DNA from 4 places in the Ferdinandcohnia sp. GQ5 genome. Region 1 is predicted to be linked to each of the others. Evidence: riboswitches for the same ligand, from Rfam matches in the RefSeq annotation. Region 1 holds a riboswitch; each other region holds the start of a gene.

The links. A riboswitch is a leader RNA that binds a small molecule or an ion and turns the genes downstream of it on or off. The one in region 1 is predicted to bind cobalamin.
Region 2: another riboswitch for cobalamin. It lies ahead of AC6CHV_RS15090 (histidine phosphatase family protein); the one in region 1 lies ahead of AC6CHV_RS11610 (DUF4430 domain-containing protein).
Region 3: another riboswitch for cobalamin. It lies ahead of AC6CHV_RS12980 (ribonucleoside-diphosphate reductase subunit alpha); the one in region 1 lies ahead of AC6CHV_RS11610 (DUF4430 domain-containing protein).
Region 4: another riboswitch for cobalamin. It lies ahead of AC6CHV_RS02985 (ABC transporter substrate-binding protein); the one in region 1 lies ahead of AC6CHV_RS11610 (DUF4430 domain-containing protein).

Annotation. Positions count from the first base shown of each region.
Region 1 covers NZ_JCAXEW010000008.1:80,608-86,173, reverse strand. Annotated here, with positions in the region: gene AC6CHV_RS11615 (ATP-binding protein) at 1-1,142, shown strand, start outside; cobalamin riboswitch at 1,244-1,468, shown strand; gene AC6CHV_RS11610 (DUF4430 domain-containing protein) at 1,820-2,236, shown strand; gene AC6CHV_RS11605 (ECF transporter S component) at 2,236-2,739, shown strand; gene sigX (RNA polymerase sigma factor SigX) at 2,850-3,398, shown strand; gene AC6CHV_RS11595 (RsiX family anti-sigma factor) at 3,373-4,608, shown strand; gene AC6CHV_RS11590 (peptidoglycan DD-metalloendopeptidase family protein) at 4,864-5,565, shown strand.
Region 2 covers NZ_JCAXEW010000011.1:173,662-179,227, forward strand. Annotated here, with positions in the region: gene AC6CHV_RS15075 (Ger(x)C family spore germination protein) at 1-664, shown strand, start outside; gene AC6CHV_RS15080 (nucleotidyltransferase domain-containing protein) at 804-1,133, shown strand; gene AC6CHV_RS15085 (DUF6376 family protein) at 1,230-1,679, shown strand; cobalamin riboswitch at 1,999-2,201, shown strand; gene AC6CHV_RS15090 (histidine phosphatase family protein) at 2,469-3,098, shown strand; gene AC6CHV_RS15095 (ethanolamine ammonia-lyase subunit EutB) at 3,706-5,064, shown strand; gene eutC (ethanolamine ammonia-lyase subunit EutC) at 5,079-5,566, shown strand, end outside.
Region 3 covers NZ_JCAXEW010000009.1:157,795-163,360, forward strand. Annotated here, with positions in the region: gene AC6CHV_RS12965 (GNAT family N-acetyltransferase) at 1-275, shown strand, start outside; gene AC6CHV_RS12970 (VOC family protein) at 310-720, opposite strand; gene AC6CHV_RS12975 (GNAT family N-acetyltransferase) at 878-1,387, shown strand; cobalamin riboswitch at 1,485-1,682, shown strand; gene AC6CHV_RS12980 (ribonucleoside-diphosphate reductase subunit alpha) at 1,826-4,114, shown strand; gene AC6CHV_RS12985 (ribonucleotide-diphosphate reductase subunit beta) at 4,129-5,172, shown strand; gene AC6CHV_RS12990 (flavodoxin domain-containing protein) at 5,175-5,566, shown strand, end outside.
Region 4 covers NZ_JCAXEW010000002.1:199,999-205,564, forward strand. Annotated here, with positions in the region: gene AC6CHV_RS02975 (adenosylcobinamide amidohydrolase) at 1-538, opposite strand, end outside; gene AC6CHV_RS02980 (FecCD family ABC transporter permease) at 535-1,602, opposite strand; gene AC6CHV_RS02985 (ABC transporter substrate-binding protein) at 1,565-2,557, opposite strand; cobalamin riboswitch at 2,734-2,935, opposite strand; gene AC6CHV_RS02990 (molybdopterin-dependent oxidoreductase) at 3,154-3,744, opposite strand; gene AC6CHV_RS02995 (Crp/Fnr family transcriptional regulator) at 3,850-4,533, opposite strand; gene msrA (peptide-methionine (S)-S-oxide reductase MsrA) at 4,714-5,566, opposite strand, start outside.

The sequences.
Region 1 (5,566 bases):
CTAAAGGGAAATTTGATACAAAGGTTCCTATACTAACTCATGACGAAATTGGCGCTTTAGGAATGGCACTAAACCAAATGGGGAGGCAGTTGAAATATAACATAAATGCCCTTAATCAGGAGAAAGAGCAACTTGCAAGCATATTAAATAGTATGGCGGACGGAGTTATCACTTTAAATCGTGATGGCACGATATTGGTAACAAACCCTCCTGCAGAACGCTTTTTGCAAGCTTGGTATTACCAACAAGGTATGTATCAGGACGTTGGTCAGGAGCTTCCACCAGAGGTCAAGGATTTATTTCAACGTTCCGTTACATTTGAAAAGGAGCAATTTATTGAAATTAGTCTTCAAGGTAGAACATGGGTTATTTTAATGAGTCCGCTTTACAATCAGACGTATATAAGGGGTGCCGTTGCAGTACTTCGCGATATGACGGAGGAAAGACGTTTGGACAAGCTACGTGAAGATTTTATTGCAAATGTTTCTCACGAACTGCGAACTCCGATCGCAATGCTCCAGGGCTATAGTGAAGCAATTATGGATGACATAGCGAGCTCCGAGGAGGAGCGAAAGGAAATTACCAAAGTCATCTATGATGAGTCATTAAGAATGGGTCGACTTGTCAACGAATTATTAGATTTAGCTAGAATGCAATCAGGGAATATTACCTTAAATAAAGAAAAAGTTGATTTCGATACCCTTATTAATCGTGTGATTCGGAAATTTCAAGGTTTAGCTAAGGATAATCAAATAACTCTAACTGCAAAAAAGGTAGACGAAATTGGTGAAATTTATATAGACTCTGATCGCATTGAGCAAGTTTTTACAAACTTAATTGATAATGCGATTAGACATACCGATGAAAATGGTCAGGTTGAAGTACATGTTACTGGTCAAGAAACCTCAATAAAAGTTGATATTAAAGATACAGGTTCTGGTATTCCAGAAGAAGATTTACCTTTTGTATTTGAACGTTTCTATAAAGCGGACAAGGCTAGAACAAGAGGGAAATCTGGTACTGGTTTAGGGCTTGCGATTGTAAAAAACATTGTTAGTGCACACAACGGGAATATATCAGTCCATAGTAAGCTTGGTGAAGGAACGACATTTACATTCGTAATCCCTCGAAAAAGTGAATAATTTGAAAGAACGTGGCGAAGATTCTTGTTCCATAAGAAACAATTTCCTTGTAAAATAAAAACTCTTCTTGTAATATAGGGATTGTTAAATAGAAAATTAAATATTTATTGAATCTTAGGTGTCAGAGAATGTAGATATTTCTTTATTCTCTCTAAGACTTAAAAGGGAATCTGGTGTAAATCCAGAACTGCCCCCGCAACTGTAAAAGTGGACGAAATGAGAAAAACCACTGTATGACTGGATGGCAAATGCTGTTCAACATATGGGAAGGACTCAAAGTAGGAAGAAGCTTAAGTCAGTAGACCTGCCTAATTCATTCCTTTTTTAATTCTCCGGGGTGCGGGAATTTGCGTTTAAACACCATGCTTTTTTGTTGTTTTTCTGTAATATCTTCAAAGCTCACCCCAAGGGTGAGCTTTTATTATTTTATTCCGCAGAAGCAAGACACTTCTGCGAAATAAAATAATGCCTCCGGCGGATAACACGATTTTTCAAAGGAAATTTTCGATCTGTAAGATCAAAGACTAAGAACGCCACATCCTGTGGCAACGTCTTTATGACCCACTTCCTGCGGGCCTTAAAATCGGGCGCAAATACGCCAAGGCTCATTTGATTCGATGTTAGGTGTATAACACACTTATTCATACACATATTTTAACAAAAGGGGAGCTAGAAACATGAAAAAACTATTAGTTTCTTTACTATCATTGGGAATTTTATTTGGATGCAGCAATGCCCCATCTACAAATGAATCTTCCAACAACAAAGCTGAAACTGTAGATAAAGAAGAAGCAGCAGAGATTGTTACAGTCGTTATATCCAAAAACAATGGTGAAGAAATCATTGTAGAAAAAGAAATTAAAATTGAATCAGGAAAAGAAGTTACAGTTATGGACATCATGGAAGCAAACTTTGACGTCGAAACACAATTCGATGGTGCTTTTGTTGCCAGCATTAATGGCGTTGCAGGAAGTGAAGAAGAAAAGACATCATGGTTTTATTCTGTTAATGGTGAAGAAGCTATGGTAGGAGCTAATGAATACAAATTAGAGCCTGAAGATAAGATCGAATTCGATCTCCATAAGTGGGAATAATGAATTTATCCGTAAAAAACTTAACGCTCTTATCGATGCTAATCGCATTGTCCGTTGTAGGTCGTATTACATTTACATTCCTTCCGAATGTTCAGCCTATGACAGCGATTATCGTGATAACTAGCTTATTTTTGGGTCCCATCTATGGTGTGATTGTTGCTGTTTTTGGTTCTATATTAACGAATCTTGTAATGGGAATGGGTTTATGGACTATTGGCCAAATCATAGCATGGGGGATAATTGGGTTAATCAGCGGTGCATTACGAAGGTATCGAGATCGAATTCCTGTCATATTATTAGCCATATATGCAGTATTCTGTGGTTTCTTATATGGCTTTGTCATCTCAATTCCTCTTTATTTATTCTCGGGTAAGTTCTTTGCCTATTACTTAGCTGGATTACCATTTGATATGAGTCATGCAATTGGAAACGGAGTATTTTTTCTCATACTATATCCAATCTTGAGATTACTATTTTTAAAAAATGTAACAATTGCAAAGTAAGGAAGAATATTACCAAAATATTCTTCCTTTTTTTATTAATTCATACTATATTGGGAGTGTAACTTTTTTTTAAAACATTCGACTAATGAAATGAACGGGAGGATTTGCAAATGGATTCCTTGTTTGAGGAACTATATGAAAAGTATCATCACGATGTCTTCTCCTTCTTATTTTATATGGTAAAAAATCGTGAACAAGCTGAAGATCTCGTTCAGGAAGTTTATATAAGAGTTTTAAAATCATATGATAGATTCGAAGGAAAAAGTAGTGAAAAAACATGGTTGTTTTCAATTGCAAGACATGTCGCGATTGATTCGTTCCGGAAACAAAAAGGGTGGAAACAGCGAATAATGGATTCCTTTGATTGGAGTCGTCAAGAGGTAAAAGATTTTGCACCACTTCCGGAAGAAATAGCATTGCAAAATGAACAGGTTCAAATGATGTACCGTTGCTTGGAAAACTGTACAACAGATCAGCGTATGGTACTGATATTACGATATATCCAATCACTTTCGATTGCAGAGACTGCTGAAGCTTTAGGGTGGACGGAGAGTAAAGTCAAGACAACTCAGCACAGAGGTCTAAAGGTATTAAAGAAGTATATGGAGGAATCAGGCGTAAAGGAGGGGATAGATGATGAAAAAATCAAAGTGGAGTGATGAACAACTCGAGCAGATGCTTACGCAAATGCCAGGTGTAAAAGACAAACGGAAGCCACAAGAGATTTATCAAAATATAACCCTTAAAATGAATAAGAAAAAGAGAAAAATGTGGCTTGTCCCTACCCTTGCATCTGCAGCAGCAGCGCTTCTATTATTCATCTTAGCTCCTTCTTTCATTAATAATATGAACAGTTCAAGCTTCGACTCAGCACAAATGGCAAGAGAAAATACAAATATTACTATGGATTCAGAGAATAGAGAAGCATCATCAAAGGACGAATCATTTAGCACATTGCAAAAAGAAGAGGAACCACAACAAGATGAAGAGGCTGGAATATATTCATTTGAGGGACAGCCAAGCAATAGTTACGCTGTAAAAACTGTAGGGGAAAATGAAGTCCTTCTAACATATGGTGTGTATTTGGGCGGTGTAATGTTTCCTTCTGTCGTTTCGGTAATCGTCGATTCTAACGGGGAAAATGTTGTTGAACAATGGCAAAAGACAGTTCCAAGAGTAAATGAAGTTATTCGTAAAAACAAGGAATGGGGCATTGACGAAATATCAAATTCATATTTTGAGGATTTTTCAGAAGTTGTAACGAAAGACAATTCAAAAGCTGTAAGGGTGGACGTAAATAACTCAATTAATACTGAGTCTTTTGCTACTGCTGAAGCTGCAGAATTTTCACATACAATTAGTTCGTTCCGTTATTTGTTAGAAGACTATCAACATGTTGAACTTTTCCAAAATAATCAACAAGGAATTACTATCGGGCAAACAGGTATCATTGAGAATTATATTGATGTTGAAAAAGATACCAAAAAGGCATACCTGTATTATATAAATGATAGTTCAGACCGCAAAATATTAGCTTTAACTTATGAGGATTTTAATACGATTGAACAAGCACTGGAAGCTATGAAAGTGGAGGCTAAACAAGGCGATTATAACCTACATCCACCAATTATATCTGAAATTAAACAAATTAAAGCAGATGGTTCTAATTTAGAAATTCATTTTAGTGATGACTCGGACTTAGAGAATACAGATAATTATATCCTTATGCTAGATGCAATTATGCTAACCGCTAAAGAGTTTAATTTTGAGACTGTTACTTTTTACGGAAATATTGACCAAATTGGTGATGTGAGAATAGGGGAACAGGTACCTGTACCACTCGCACCAAATCTAATTCAATTGCAATAAGAGACACTAAGTTGTCTCTTTTTTTTGCTTTAAATATATGATTTTTATAGGGTGTAACTAGGCAGTATGACCTTCTTGGTTATGAAAAGTATTACTTTATTTACATAATTTAAGAAAATTTTTCAAATAATGTAAGGGTGTCCCTTATTTGCTTAGTAAATAGAGAAAATGTTAGATAGGGGGTGTCCTTGAATCTAAACATAACGGGTTCACATTTTCATAGTATCTTTGTTCAATATTTTGAGGAGGATCAAAATGTTTGGTAAACGATTTGCAATTGTTGCTATTTTAGCAGTTTGTACAGGATTACTCTTTATGGGAGGACGTAATGTCATCGCACATGAACTACCTAGTAACACCGCAACAGAGGAATGGGCATGGCCAGTCATAGGGAGAATCACTGATACATTCGGAACGAGACAGGGGAATCACAAGGGTTTAGATATCGCTGCTCCACTTGGTGATCACATATATACGGTTGAGGAAGGAATCGTGAAAAAATCATATTACAAGGGTTCATATGGGCATGTCGTTTTTATTGAGCATCCTAATGGATATGAGACAGTGTATGCACATTTAAGTAAGCGAAATGTTCAAGAAGGAGAAAAGGTCGTAAAAGGTCAATTAATTGGTCATATCGGTAGTACGGGCAATTCAACAGGTCCACATTTACATTTTGAAGTACATAATGGAGAATGGAATGCTTCTAGAAATAATGCGATTGACCCTCTTTATATGCTAACCGATGAACAAATTCTAGTTCCTACATTAATGGAATTGGAAAAAGAGGGCGTTGAAGTTTCAAAAAAGCTTGAAACCTATACAGTGAGGGCTGGGGATTCATTATCAGTAATTGCGAATAGGGTAGGTTTATCAGTTGAAGAAATCAAAATGTTAAATCAGTTAACAGATGATTTAATTTTTCCAAATCAAATTTTAATTGTCGAAAAATCCTAAA
Region 2 (5,566 bases), on a different contig from region 1:
CTTCTCAAAGTTAAAAGATACAATTGGATTAGTTGGTTCAACAACTGTTGATTTCTTTGAGAAGAATGCAGGTTGGGATCCTGATATTGCACTTACAAGAGTTTGGGAAGTTTACCGAGGAATCCATTCCTATACGTATGATGTTGCAATCCCCTTAATTCGTTCAGGGGATGAATTTCCTATGGAACAAATAGGATCAGCCATCGTTAAAAATGGGAAAATGGTAGATCAAATAAGTCCGGATGAAACGCTATTATATAATATCTTTAAAGGCGAAAGTAGTTCAGGAGAAATTGAGGTTATGGAAAAAGCAACTGTTCGGATAGTTAATAATACAATCCACCACAAAGGTTCGTTTCATAACAACCAACCCTTCTTAAAAAGTAAGATTAAGTTGAAGGTAGTGATATTGGAAACAAGAGGAGAGCCTTCTCTAAATGAAATTAAAAAGGAATTAAACCAAGCACTTAGTGAACGATTTAACAATATGATTTTAAAAACAAAAGAGAATAAGGCAGATATTTTTGGAATAGGTCAATTCTTTCGGAGAGAATTAACACGTAAGGAATTAAAAAATTGGAGAACAAAATACTATACAAATTTGAAAATGGATATCCAATTTAATGTAGACATTCAAAACCAAGGTTACCTCATTACTTCTTAATGGTCATCACACAAAGTGGACAGTTAATAAGTGATGAATGTACTAAAGGAAAAACTAAAAATTGGGACACAAGGTTACTACTAAAGTTGTATACATTATTTAAAAGAAGAATAGAGGTGTCTTTCTGGGTACTGTTGAGGTGTACGGGTTAAGTCAATATTCCAAGAGTGAAATAGCATCAATGATCATGTCTCATGTTAACGAGACACTTGACGATTTTGATCTTGAAATAATAAAGATAGCCATTATCGGGAGTCGTTTATACAGCAATTTTCATGCCGAAAGTGATTTAGATATTGTCATCGAATATAGTGGAACTGAACGAGAAGATGATGTTTTCCATAATCTCATGGATGAACCACTATATATCGACCATATCAAAGTTGATTTTTTACCCTACTGGGATATAAATGGTGATGGAATTGGAAATCGCAAGCATATAATTCTTTTCGAGGATTCGTTTCAATAGTAGTAATTGAAGTTTAGAAACAAGGGGGTAGAAAGAAATTTGAAACCTTTCCCGTTTCGTATCGTATATAAGGTATGCTTACAAACAGGAGGGGATATGGTGAAGAAACGATTTTTAGTTATTTCTTTAATAGGGTTACTATTTCTTGGGGCTTGTTCTGTCCTTGAGGATGTTAATAATACATTAACGTATGTGAATGAGGCAACGGATTATGTCAATGAGGTTAGTACTTTTGTTAACGATGCTCCCAGCCTAGCAGAACAGGCTGTTACCGATGAACAAGCAAGAGCTGATTTTGAAATGATGTTAACTGAAATGCAGGAAGACATGAATTCATTCAACGAGCTTCAGCCACCAGGAGTCGCAGAGGACCTCCATCAACAGATCGTCGATTATAACCAACAGGCAGAAGAAGGCGTTAATTTGCTTCTAGCTAATATCGAGAATGGACAATTAGATTCTGCTCTTCTTGAAAATAGTAAGTTATTTCAAACGTTGCAGAATGTAACGAATACAATAGATCAAATTCAACAGTTGGGTGAATAAAACATTGCTCTAAAATAAATGGCTGTGACAACTATTTTATGATTGTCACAGTTTTTACTTTAGAGATTAAAATATTTTTAAATATATATAGTGTAAGGAGACTTTACTGGATAGATGGGGTGGACGAGAATGGCAATTTCTAATCTACCGTAGAATCATTGGATTAACATAAGGTCTATTTTGATAGTGTTTAACCGAATACCATATGTAACTAAAGTAATTTAAGTAGGTTCAAATTACCTTACGATTTACTTTGCTTCGGAAGTAACAATATTTTACAAATGTATATGATTGGACTATAATGCAGTTAGAATAAAAAAACGAATATTAACAAATAGGTTTCTTAATGTGCTCCTGGTGAGCCAATTAAGACTAAGAGGGAAGTTGGTGCAATTCCAACACGGTCCCGCCACTGTAAGCAAGGAGGAAGGTTACGTTTTATCCACTGTGCAACTAGCATGGGAAGGAGTATCCAACCGTTAATTTGCAAGTCAGGAGACCTGCCTATTTGTTTTGTTTAAGCTTCCTCGAGGAAAGGAATGTTTAAAGAGCGGCAATCTCTAAATAATATATGTTTGCTATTTAATAGATAGATTGCAAGTTTTATATACGAGCAGTATATAAATTGCCTTTCCACAACGCTTTCCTGAGGGAAAGCGTTTTTTGGCGTTCAAAAACAGGAGGGGAAAATAGCTAATTGAGTTTTGTTCTTCTATTATCAGATCGATAATGGGATCTTAAAGGCACAGATGGAGATTTACTTGGTACCGTAATAGAAGGAGGCGAATTATGGGGACTTGCTATAATGTGGACTTATTTCTCGTTCGTCATGGGATAACCGACTGGAATCAGGAAAAACGGTATTTAGGGCATGCGGACCGACAAGTTATAAAAAGTGAACTACATCAACTTTTAGAGTTAAAAAGAGATTTAGTAAAGCAGGAATTTGATTCTATCTTTATTAGTGATTTACGACGGTGCCAAGAAACATTTGATTATTTAAATATTTCGACGGAAGCTACTATAGATTCAAGATTAAGAGAAATAGACTTTGGTGATTGGGAGGGAAAAACATATCATCACTTAGAAAATGAGCCACGTTATCAGGAGTGGCTTGATGATTGGGAAGCAATACCAATACCAAACGGTGAGGCAGCGGAAACCTTCAAATCAAGAATTGATGCCTTTCTCCATGATTTATTTCTACAAGTAATGGAACGTCCAACTAATGAGAGGAAGCATATTCTTGTCATTACCCATGTGGGTGTCATTCGCTACATAGTATCAAAATACTTAGCTTTAAAAACCTTTTGGGAGGATTCGGTTTCACATGGTCAGGGTGTTTTATTATCAATGCAGTATGAAGAGGGATGGAAATGCAACTCGTTATTGGCGGTGCCTTCTCGGGAAGGAAGTTAGTAGGAGAAGAGAATAACCGATGTAGCTGGATAATAGCCTATGATGGTAATTCGCTCCGATAGTGGGAAACAAAATGTGAGCCCGAAACTACCTTGGTATAAGAGGGACGGGAAAAATGGATTGCAACTGAGCTTACGAATACCAAAACAATGACAACATTCGAAGTAGGTTTATGGAAATTTTGGAGACCTTGCTTTACGAAAAACAAAAACGTAACAATTGAATCGTCCCTCGTTATGTTAGAGATTGGTAAAGGAGTTGTTCCGCTTTAAAAGGTCGAAAGAAGACTGCGAGAAATTGCCGGTTGGATTGCTTAAGATGCTACCCGGGTCTCTGAAAAAATATAAATTGTTTGGAATGGATTATCGGTCGAATAAAATAGAAAAGTGATCAAACCTGCAATTATATAACATTACGAAAAACAACCTTTCAAGTTTTTACACTCTTTGCTATAATTGTTAAAAAGTGAAACGTTCAGGTAAAGGTGCCTTAACTGAAGCCATTTTTATGGCTTGTTGTTAAGGTGCCTTTTTTATTTAACTTATTATTGTTAGCGCTTTCCGAATCCTGAATTGTGAAGAAGATTAAATAGATTGGAGGCTTAAAGATGTTTAAATGTACATTGAAAAATGAAGTGTATCAATTTCAGTCCATTAAAGAAATTTTAGCAAAAGCAAGTGAGGAAAAATCTGGGGATATTATGGCGGGTATTGCAGCTCGTTCGAATTTGGAGCGTATGGCAGCAAAATTTGTTTTAAGTGAGTTAACCTTAAAGGACATTTACAAGGAACCAGTGATTCCATATGAATCAGACGAAGTGACAAGGATTATCTATGATGATATTAATCAATATATTTATCAAGAAATCTCGGGTTGGACAGTTGGTGAATTAAGGGAATACATCCTCTCGCACAACACAGGTTCTTCCCAACTGCTACGAATTAGTAAAGGGCTAACGAGTGAAATGATTTCTGCTGTTGCAAAGTTAATGTCCAGTATCGATTTGGTGATGGCTTCACAGAAAGTTAGACCGACTGCTCACTGCAACACAACAATTGGGGAACAAGGCCGTTTAGCTTTTCGCTGTCAGCCTAACCATCCAAATGACAATCTAGAAGGAATTCTTGCTTCTTTAAAGGAAGGACTTTCGTACGGGGCAGGGGATGCAGTAATTGGAGTCAATCCTAATAACGATTCAGTAGAATCTGTATCTAGGATTTTACACATGACACATGATTTTATGAGGCAGTGGGAAATTCCGACACAAAATTGTGTATTAGCACATATTGCCACTCAAATGAAAGCTATTGAAAAAGGGGCACCAAGTGGAATCATTTTTCAAAGTTTAGCTGGAACAAATTCAACAAATGATGATTTTGGAGTTTCAAAGTCTATTTTAGATGAGGCAGCAGACCTAATGGCTAAACACGGTACTTCAGCAGGTCCGAATCAATTTTATTTCGAAACTGGACAAGGTTCTGAGGTTTCACTCAATTCTCACCACGGTGTTGATATGCAAACCCTTGAGTCAAGAACCTACGGGTTTGCACGCCACTGGAAACCATTTATGGTCAATAATGTCTCTGGATTTATTGGACCAGAAACTCTATACGATGGAAAACAAATGATACGTGCGGATTTAGAGGATCTTTTTATGGGGAAATTACATGGAATTCCAATGGGGATTGCGCCAACGTATACAAATCATATGCAAGCTGATCAAAATGACCAGGAAATCGCTGGAATGTTAACGGCGTTAGCTGGGGCGAACTTTTATATGGGAGTTCCAGGCGGGGATGATGTAATGCTTAGTTATCAGGATACAAGTTACCATGATGATGCTAGTTTAAGAGAGATGCTAGGTTTACGACCATTAAGAGAATTTGAAATTTGGATGGAAAAAATGGGGATTATGGAAAATGGTCAATTAACTGATAGAGCAGGAGACTTATCTATTTTTAAATAATAGGAGATGATGGAATGGATATTCAAGACATTGTCAATCAAGTAATTGAAGAATTGGAAAAACAGAAAAAGGTATCCAGCACCAATGATCAACAAGAAAACATCAATAGTCATATTATTGTGGAGAATAAAAGAGAAATTGGAGTAGATAATCCAGTTGATTATGACATCATCGAAAAAGCAAGGGCGATAACACCAGCAAGAATTGGAGTTGGTCGTACAGGGACACGATTCAAAACAAAGGAATATCTCTATTTTCGGATCGACCATGCTGCTGCACAGGATGCAGTATTTAATGGAGTATCAGAGGAATTTTTAAAAGAAATGAATTTACCTGTCCTTCATTCCAAATCAAAATCAATGGATGAATATTTAATGAATTTAGATAGCGGTCGTTTTTTAAATGATACTTCTAGAGATTGGGCTAAAAAAAATCTATCAAAAAACAAACAAGTCCAAATTGTCATATCGGATGGCCTAAGCTCCACCGGGATTGAAGCCAA
Region 3 (5,566 bases), on a different contig from region 1:
GAAATGCTTGGCTTGCAATCGCAATTGGTGGAGAAGGAAACCGTAATCGAGGGCTTGGATACGAAGCCATGCAACTCGTGTTGGATTTTGCTTTCAAAGAGTTAAATCTTCATAGAATCCAATTAACCGTTTTTCAGTATAATGAGAGGGCCATCGCCTTATATGAAAAGTTGGGATTTGTTAGAGAAGGCACCTCAAGAGAATTTCTAGAGCGTGACGGGAAGCGATTTGATATGTACTTTTATGGGCTGCTAAAACATGAATGGAAGAAATAAAAAATAATTCCCCTAGAAGCTAGGGGAATTTAATCTACTTCATTTCATAGTTTAAGTCCCAAATAATCCCGAATTGGTCCTTTACTTTTGCATATTTTGCCCCCCAAAAAGTATCCTGTAATTCCATGAACACAGTGCCTTTTTGCTTTACGTCATTGTAGGTTTTCGTAATTTCCTCTTCACTTTCAAATTCCAAAACTAAAGAGATATTGTTTCCAAAGGATACACTTTGGTCGGGAGAGTCATCTGATACCATTAGTAAGAGTTCGTTCTTTTTGAACTTACCATGAATAAGTCGGTCATTAGCCCAATCCTGAGTTTCATAGCCTGCCTGAGCATATGTTTGAACATCCAATATTTCGCCCTTAAATATTTCCTGATAATATTCCAAGGCTTCTTTCGCATTCCCATTAAACATTAAATAAGGTGTCGCTTGTCCTTTCATTCACAAAACACTCCTTTTTAATATCAGCAAGTTGCCCTACACTATGTTTTCTATTTACTAAAGAAATCATACACGATTGTATATTTTTTCCTCATGAATCATTATAATTAAATATAATACAAAATACAAGAACAAATGTTCTTTTCGGAGGTGCGTTTTGTTTATCAGAAGACTAATGCCAGAGGATGCTGAAAGCTATTTTAGGTTGCGATTACAAGCTCTAACAACTGACCCTGATGCATTTTTAGTTACGTATGATGAAGCAAAAAATAAAGATAACCCAATAGGAGAGTACAAGAAAAGTTTTCAATCTGAAGAAATAATAACGTTTGGGGCATTCGAAGGAGAACATTTAGTGGGTATGGTAACCTTAGTCAGGGAAACACGGCGAAAAATAAGACATAGGGCTAATATTGTGGCGATGTATGTTGATGATGAAAAAAGAGGCAAGGGAATTGCAAATGCATTGCTAAATGAAGCTATTAAAATGGCAGTAAATCTCCCTGAAATCGAGCAGATATATTTAACAGTAGATGCGGAGAATAAACCAGCTAAAGAATTGTACAAAAAACTAGGTTTTCAAACATTTGCTGTAGATAAAAAGGGCATTAAATACAATGGACAATATCGGGATGAAGAGCTCATGGTATTATTTCTCGAGAAATAATTGTCAATTTTTGCCTTGCTAAAATAATAGGTGTCCCTTATTATTAAATGTGATAGTATATATTGATAGAATTTGAATGTTAACAACTACATATTGTGTTTAGCCTTGGGGAAAAGATGCCATTTGTGCTTAAAAGGGAATCTGGTGAAAATCCAGAACTGCCCCCGCAACTGTAAATGCTGACGAAATGAACAGACCACTGTATAAGATAACTTAAATAAAGGTACTTATATGGGAAGGGTTCAAAGTAGAGCGACGCATGAGTCAGGAGACCTGTCTTTTCTTAAGATGTTTCACCTTCTTCGGGGATTGGGAAGATGAAACGGTGGCGACAGGTAGAGCAACTCTTGTGCTCTCTTGATGTTATCGTTTCATCCGCTCAATTGAATTGGGCGGATTTTTTATTTTAACGAATAAATTGTTAAGGGAGAGAAATAGATGAATAATACAACACAAGGGGAATTGGATTCCATTTTACACTCGCTTGAATATGCAGAAAGTACCTACCAGCTTGACACTACCGAAATTCGAAACAAACTGCAGGAAATAAATTTTAATACAGTTGAAGCGAACCAGCATGCACTTTTTTATTCCTTAAACAAAATTGCCATGGATCAACCCAACTGGACATATTTAGCGGCTAATCTCTATTTAAATGAACTGTATGAAAAAGCTGCAACGAATCGAAATTACAACAGGGCTCTAAAATACGGAAGTTTGTATGAGTTGCTACAGGAACTTACATCAAAAGGAATATATTCTGATGAATTATTAAACTCCTATTCTAAGGAAGAGATACTTGAACTAGGAGATGTAATTGATCCAGATAAAGATCATTTGTTTACATACATCGGTTTATTTTTATTAGCGGATCGGTATCTTGCAAGGGATTATGAAAGAAATATTTACGAACTTCCACAGGAGCGATTCATGATAATTGCAATGACATTAATGGAGCATGAGGAAAGGGAGGTTCGACTTACTTACGTGAAAGAAGCCTATTGGGCATTAAGTAATTTATATATGACAGTCGCCACACCAACTCTATCAAATGCAGGTAAAAGCTTTGGCCAGTTGTCCTCTTGTTTCATTGATACTGTTGAGGACTCACTTGATGGAATTTATTTAAACAATTGGGATATTGCTAGATTATCAAAAGATGGTGGTGGAATTGGCGTATACTATGGCAAGGTTCGCGCGTTAGGGTCTGACATAAAGAAATTCAAAGGAAATTCATCCGGAATCGTTCCTTGGATTCGCCTTATCAATGATACAGCAGTAAGTGTTGATCAATTAGGACAACGACAAGGAGCAATCGCCATCTATTTAGATCTCTTCCACAAAGATATTATGAATGGTTTTCTAGATTTAAAGACAAATAATGGAGATGAACGTCGTAAAGCTCACGACATCTTTACGGGGGTTTCGGTACCTGATTTGTTTATGGAAAAGCTGCAAGAGGTAGATGAAAACGGCAGAAGTATTGGGGAATGGCAAACTTTTTGTCCACATGAAGTAAAGCAAATCATGGGCTGGAGAGATGAGCAAGGAAATCCATTAGGGCTCGAGGACTTTTACGATGAACATGATAATAAATACTTTACCGAAAAATACTTGGAAGCTGTGAACCATCCACTTTTACCACGGAAATCCTATCGTGCGATGGATGTCATGGCAAGGATCATGATTGCTCAACTAGAAACAGGTACACCATATATGTTTTATCGTGATGAAGTAAATCGCCAGAATCCAAACAAGCACCTTCTAGGAACAGGACGTACTTCGATTTTCTGTAGTAATTTATGTACAGAAATCGCACAAAACATGTCCGCAACTGCGATTACGAAGGAGTATATTGACGATGAAGGAAATATTGTGATCATTCGAAAACCAGGTAAATTTGTGGTTTGTAATCTCTCATCTGTCAATCTACCAAGAGCTATTGGGGACGAGGTACTTGAACGTTTAATTCGAATTCAGGTTAGGATGCTTGATAATGTTGTCGATTTGAATACGATATCCGTTAAACAAGCTGATCTCACAAATAAGAAGTTTCGGGCGGTGGGCTTAGGTACATTTGGGTGGCATCATCTTTTAGCAGTAAAGGGAATTTACTGGGAATCAGATGAGGCTGTTCAATATGCTGATGAACTATATGAAGAAATTGCTTATCATGCGATCAAATCATCGATGGAGCTTGCAAAGGAAAAAGGAGCCTATAGTGAATATAATGGTTCTGAATGGGAAACCGGCACCTATTTTACCCGCAGAAAGTATTTGTCCGACAGATGGAATATGTTACGAGAAAATGTATCTAAACATGGAATACGCAATGGCTGGCTAATGGCTGTGGCGCCAAATTCATCGACAGCTAAAATTGGAGGTTCCACAGATGGAATTGACCCCATTTATGCGGCTGAATATGCGGAGGAAAAAAAGAATTTTAAGTTTAAAGTTACCGCACCAGATATCAATCATAAGACATATGAGTTTTATCGGAAAGCACGTCATGAGGTCGATCAGATTTGGAGCATTAGACAAAATGCTGCACGCCAACGTCATATCGACCAGGGAATTAGCTTCAACCTGTATGTAAGACATGACATTAAAGCAAAGGACCTTTTGCAGCTTCATTTAGAAGCATGGAGACATGGACTTAAGACAACATATTATGTGAGAAGCACGTCACAAGCAGAAATTGAAGAATGTGAACTATGCCATAGTTAAGGGGGAATAAGTTGATGAGTAGTCAGCCATTAACAAAAATAAAATTGTTTAATCCAGAGTTTCCGAATAAATCAACAGGAATCATTAATGGGGAAACTTCGGGAATATTGAATTGGAACGATATCGCGTATCCACAAATGTATACACTCTATCAAACCTTGCTTTCGAATTTTTGGAAAGCACAAGAAATCAATATGCAGGATGACATCAAACAATGGGACCAACTAAGTTCTATTGAAAAGGATGTGTTTTTACGAATCAACACGCAACTTGCATCATTAGATAGTTTGCAAACACCAACAATGAATCAGGTCATGGATTATGTGACGGATTCTAGTTTTAAAGCCATATTTGCAGTAATTTCGCAACAGGAAGCGGTCCATAATGAATCATATTCTTATATTCTGAGCTCGCTTGTACCATTTCAAGAACAAAATAAGCGTTTTAATCAGGCGAAAGAGGACCCAATTGTTCGAAAAAGAAATCAACTTATTCTAGAGGCTTACGAAGGTTTTAGGGAACAGCCAACTCCGGAAAACTTATTTAAGTTAGCGGTTAATTCGATTAATCTAGAAGGCATCTATTTTTATGCAGGTTTTGCCTTTTTCTATAATCTGGCAAGACAACAAAAAATGCTTAAGACTAGTACGATGATTAGCTATATTCAAAGAGATGAAATGCAGCATGCCTATTTTATTGCGCAATTTGTTCGGATTCTCTTATCTGAGAACCCAGAATTGAATACTGAAGAAAATAAAGATTACGTTTATAAGTCAATTGGACAGGCAGTAGAGCTTGAAAAAGAGTGGGCACGCTATATCTTAAAAGACATTGATGGAATCGATTTACGTGAGTTTGAAGAGTATGTCGAGTATCTTGCGAACAAACGCTTCCGCCAACTAGGGTTTCAAAATATGTATGATGAAAAAGAAAACCCAATGCCATGGATTCAAGTATTTAGTGATGAGATGATGAATGACACCAAATCTGACTTCTTCGAGCAAAAATCACGAACCTATACAAAAGTATCCCAATCCAATGGATTTGATGAGCTATAAGAATGAAAGTCGCCATTGTTTATACATCAATCACAGGAAACACAGAGGAAGCAGCAGGAATCATCAACCATTATATGAGAAGGTATACAAGTGAGTGTTTGATCTATTCGGTAGAACAATTTCCTTTTTACGAATTAGAATCCTTTGGTGTCGTCATCATCGGTACCTATACATGGGGGGATGGAGATATTCCTTTAGAAATGATTCAGCTTTACCGTGCTTTTGAGAACAATCATACAAAGGGTATAGTAACGGGTGTATTTGGTACTGGGGATCAATGCTATCCAAATTTTTGTGGGGCGGTTGATAAATTTCGCGATATGCTTTACGTACACTCAAATTTAGCAGCTACATTAAAAATTGAACTAATGCCACAGCAAATGGATGAACATCG
Region 4 (5,566 bases), on a different contig from region 1:
AATCCAACATTTGGAATGTGTGTTTCACATCTAAATGATTCGTTGGCTCATCTAAAAGTAAAATCTCAGGTTCTTGCGCCAATGCCTTAGCTAATAACACCCTTTGCTTCTCGCCACCACTGATCATTCGGAATGGAATTTTTCGAAATTGACTTATATTCGTTATTTCCATCACCTCTTCAATGACGTTCCAATCTACTCGGGATAGCTGTTTAAATAAACCTTTTTGATGTGGATACCGCCCTAGACTCACAATTTCTTCCACTGTAAAATCAAATGAAACCTGCGCCTCCTGAGTAAGAACAGCCACTTTCTTCGCCTTCTCAAGCTTTGAAAGAGTGGAAATTTCTTTACCAGAAAGGAATATATCACCTTTTATGATCGGCAATTGCCCAGTTATCAATTTAAACAAGGTTGTTTTTCCACTTCCATTTGGTCCAAGAAGTGCAAAAAATTCTCCCTGATGAATCTCAAGATTTATTCCATTAATAATAGGAGAATTCGAATAACCACCAACTAAATTGTTAACAGTAATCATCTTCGTTCCCCTCCAACTCTCTCTCTGATTAATAATAGGGCAAAAACAGGTGCACCTATTAAAGCTGTAATAACACCAATTGGCAGTTCTTCTGGAGCAATAATACTTCTTGATACTAAATCAGCTACTATAAGAAATGCTCCACCTACCATTAGGGAAAGTGGTAGTACATGGCGATGATTTGGCCCTGTAACAATACGCACTAAATGTGGGATGACAAGTCCTACAAAACCAATCGATCCAGACACTGCAACGGCGGCTCCCGTTAATAATGAGGCTCCGATTAGGATATACAACTTTCCTTTCTTCACATCAACCCCAATATGATCTGCCGCCTCCTCCCCAAGAGCTAACGCATTCAACTCCCGGTAATGGTAGAACAAAATAAAGGAACCACACAACATAAATGGAAGAATCAACTGAACATGACTCCAGCCTCTTAGTCCTACACTGCCATATAACCAATAGATAATTTGAGTCATTGAATCTTGGTCGCTTAGTGAAATAATGAGGGAAACAACTGCTCCAATAAAAGAACTTACAATTATCCCCGCCAAGATAATGGTTTCAATCGCTAAGCTTCGACTACTCAATCGAACAAGTCCGAATACAATAAGGAGTGAAATAAAACCACCTACGATTGCAACAATAGGAAGAGTAAAGTTTCCTAACCCCAAAATCGTAAACTGAAAAAATAAAACAATTACTGCACCAAGAGATGCACCAGATGAAACCCCGATTGTATATGGATCCGCTAATGGGTTACGTAATAATCCTTGGAATGCTGCACCCGCTAATCCAAGAGACGCACCAACAAAAAATGCCAGCAATACCCTAGGTAATCGGATATTCCAAATGATCATTTCTTCATTTCTAGCAACCTCATTAAGCCAGCCCCAACCAAATGTGTTGTCTAGCACAATATGTAAAATGGTTGGAACAGGCACGTGGACACTACTAATGAATACGCCTAGGAGGGCTGTACTAAGTACAAACCCTCCACTTAGAATATATAACCAAGTAATTTTATTTATTAAAAACTTCTGGATAAATAAGCTTCGCAAGAGTCTCGACTCCTTCAATTAACCGAGGACCTGGTCTCGTAACCGTATCATTATCAACATCAAAGACCTGTTTATTTTTAACTGCAGGAACTTCAGACCAGCCTTCACGCCCATATACTTCTTCAGTGGGATTATCTATGTAGTAGCCATACGTTGTAATGATGACATCAGGATTTAATTGGACAATTTCCTCCTCTGTTAACTGTACCCACCCTTCATGCTCCTCTGCTGCATTAATAGCTTGAATTGCCTCAAGCATTTCATGCATAAACGTATTGGTTCCTGTTGTAAAAATATCTGGTGCTGGCGAAACCTCAACCCAGACTTTCTTTTTATCTGTAATAGCTGAAGCTTTTTCCTTGATTTCATCAAAGCGTTGCTTCATATTTGTCACAATTTCGTTTGCCTCAGTCGCAGTTCCTGTAGCTTTCCCAATCATTTCTATATGTTCATACGCATCTTCAAATGAAGAAGCACTTCCAACGACAATCACATCAATTCCTGCATCTTCAAACTGCTTTAATATTTCAGGATGTGTATTGTAATGATAATCAGTAACAAGAGCTAGGTCTGGAAGAAGTGAAAGAACCAATTCTGCATTGATATCCTGTGCACCTACTTTTTGTATTTCAAGTGCTTCTGATGGATAATTATCGTAATCCGAAACTCCAATGATTTTTTCTCCTAGGCCAAGTGCAAATGCAATTTCTGTATTACTTGCCTGTATGGAGACAATTGATTCAGGTTCTTCATCAATCGTAACTTCTCGATCAGCACTGTCTATAATCGTGATAGGGAACTCTTGATTAGCGTTCTCCCCTTCAACATTTTCAACGGTTTTTTGAGCCTTTTCATCTTGAGCCGTTTTTTCTTGTGTACCACAACCTGCAACAATACCCATGGTAAAAAGAAAAATAAGACTAAACAGACCCCATTTTTTCAACATTTCCTTCATTTTTTTATCCCCCTTCAAATTTTGAACACAAAAAAACGCCATTCCACAGGAAGAGCGTTTCGTAAAGGCATAATAAAGGTTATTTGCTTAGAACTCCAATAAAGCAATCCTAATATAACAAATATAGTAACATATGATCATTTATTTGCACTTTAAACGTTCCTTTCCTCGAGGAAGCTTAAAAAACAAAATAGGCAGGTCTCCTGACTTGCGAATCAACGGTCGGTTACTCCTTCCCATGTTACATACACAGTGGATATTTATAACCTTCCTCCTCGCTTACAGTGGCGGGACCGTGTTGGACTTACACCAACTTCCCTCTTAGTCTCACATTCTCTCATAGAAGAATGGTAAGAAACCTATTTGCGAAATATTCATTTTTTTGTATTCTGAGAAATTATAATACAACCCTATTGTTTTGTAAATAGGAGTTAAGGTCATTTCAGTTCCTTTTATGAAGTATAATAGAATTAACCAATACAGTTGAAGAAAACCTTTGAGAATCAATCATTTAATAGGAAATAGACGTGTCGATAAACACGTCTATTTTATTTTATGGGAAGCAAAGTATAAAAAAGTTTATGTACTTAACTGTGTTAACGGTATCGCTCTTCTTTAAATGGATTGGCCGTCATCGAATAGCCACGCTCTTCCCAATAACCAGCCTCGTCTTCCTTCATAAACTCTATCCCTGAAACCCACTTTGTGCCTTTCCATAGATAAAATTCTTCTGGTGGAATAAACCGTAGTGGATAACCATGTTTTAGATCAATATCTTGCCATTCATGATTTTTATCCTTCCATCGGAATACAAATAAAGAATCGTCCCCTAATAAAGGTTCTAGCGGTAAGTTTGCAGAATAACCAAATCTCTCCCTATTGGAGTAACCGTAAATTTTGATGTATTTTACGCCTTCATTCATTTCAACTAATTTCAATAACTCTCTAAGCGCAATGCCTTCAAAAGTTGTATCAAATTTAGACCATGTGGTAACACAATGCATGTTTACGGTTGATATGGTTTTTGGAAGCTCCATGAATTCCTTATAGGATAAGGACTTTTCTTGCTTCACTTCTCCAAAAAGTCTGAAATTCCATGTGATTTCATTAAACTCGGGAACATCCCCTGTGTGCAGAATTGGCCATTTTTCTGTTTCAAATTGCCCAGGTGGAAGCTGCCTTTTCATCTTACACCACCCCTTTTTCATTTTTAACGCTACTTAAATCACTGTGCTTTGTATAGTATGCTCCAAGCCTTTTCCTTTATAAACATGATATGAAAGCAGTATTGATTACACCTCCTCTACCCCATACACTTTCTTAGCCAGAGCTGTATTAATTTTTAATGGCTTCCTCGTAATGACTTGTTCCCTTTCTAATTCTCCTAATAATAAACTAACGGTTTCTCTTGATGACCCGATCATACTTGCGATGTCATGCTGAGTAATCTTGACCTCAACTGTTTGCCATTCCCCACTTCTTACACCAAATCGGTTACTTAACTGCATAAAAAGTAAAAGAATTCGATATTTGACATCTTTATAAGCAATGCTTTCTGTTATTTCGTACACTTCTTTTAACTTTGAGGTCAGTATAGTTATAAGTTTTAACGAAATATCGGGATGTTGACGTAGTAACTGTTCAAAACGCTCCTTTTCTAGCGAGCAAACAAAGGAATCAACCATCGCTTCTGCATAAATGTTAGATTCTGTTAAGGAAAAACTAGAAGTTTCTCCAAAGATATTACCTTCACTTAAAAGATCAATTGTGAATTCCTTTCCTGTTGAGGATATCTTATATAAACGAACCTGTCCTTTTTTCAAGAAAAACAACGACCTCATTTGTTGAGTCGGACTTAAGATAATTGTACCTTTTTTAATAGGGACGGTTACCGTTACTTCGTCTAACTTCTTTAATTCCTCTTCTGGTAGCTCATCTAGTAAATTAATTTGTGAAAGCAACATGAGTTTATCCATGTCTTCACTCCCCGTTATACCGTTTTATAATCATTTCATAATCAAAAACCAGTAAATAGATCGATTTCTTCTTTGCATTTACAATCACCTGATAATATATGTAAAACCATATCCATTGTAGCATTGATGCTTTAAATATAAAAAAACGTCCTAGAGAAGTCTCCAGGAACGTTTTCTAAATTATTTAAATAACCGAAGGTATTCCCCATAGCCTTCTTCATTTAGCTTTTCAGTTGGGATAAATTTAAGTGCTGCAGAGTTAATGCAATATCGAAGCCCGCCTTTATCTCGTGGTCCATCATCAAATACGTGTCCTAAATGGGAGTCTGCTGATGAGCTTCTGACTTCAATGCGTCTCATCCCATGGGACGTATCTAGTTTTTCAAGGACTTCTTGATGCTTAATAGGCTTTGTGAAGCTAGGCCATCCACACCCGGAGTCAAATTTGTCCAATGAACTAAATAATGGTTTTCCAGAAACGATATCAACATAAATTCCTTCTTCCTTGTTATCCCAAAATTCATTTTGGAAGGGTGGTTCCGTACCATTCTCTTGAGTCACATGGTGCTGTATAGGAGTAAGATTCTTTATGTTTTCTGCATGGTGTTTCTTCCAATTTTCCCGAATAAATCCCGCTCGTCCAGATCCTTCCTTGTACATATTATAATGAAAGGAATTCTTTTTATAATAGCCTTGATGATATTCTTCTGCTGGATAAAACACAGATGCCTCTTTGATTTCTGTCACGATTGGCTTTGAAAACTTTTTGCTTTTCTCTAATGCCTGTTTGGACTCTTCGGCTAGTCTCTTTTGTTCCTCAGTATGATAAAATATCGCCGTTTTATAGGACTCACCGCGATCACCAAACTGACCATGTGCATCGGTTGGATCTATTTGTTGCCAGAATAGTTCTAAGAGCTTTGTATACGGGAACACATTAGGATCATACGTAATTTGAACTGCCTCATAATGACCCGTTGTGTTTGAGCATACTTCTTCGTAGGTTGGGTTCTCTTTATGCCCACCTGTATAG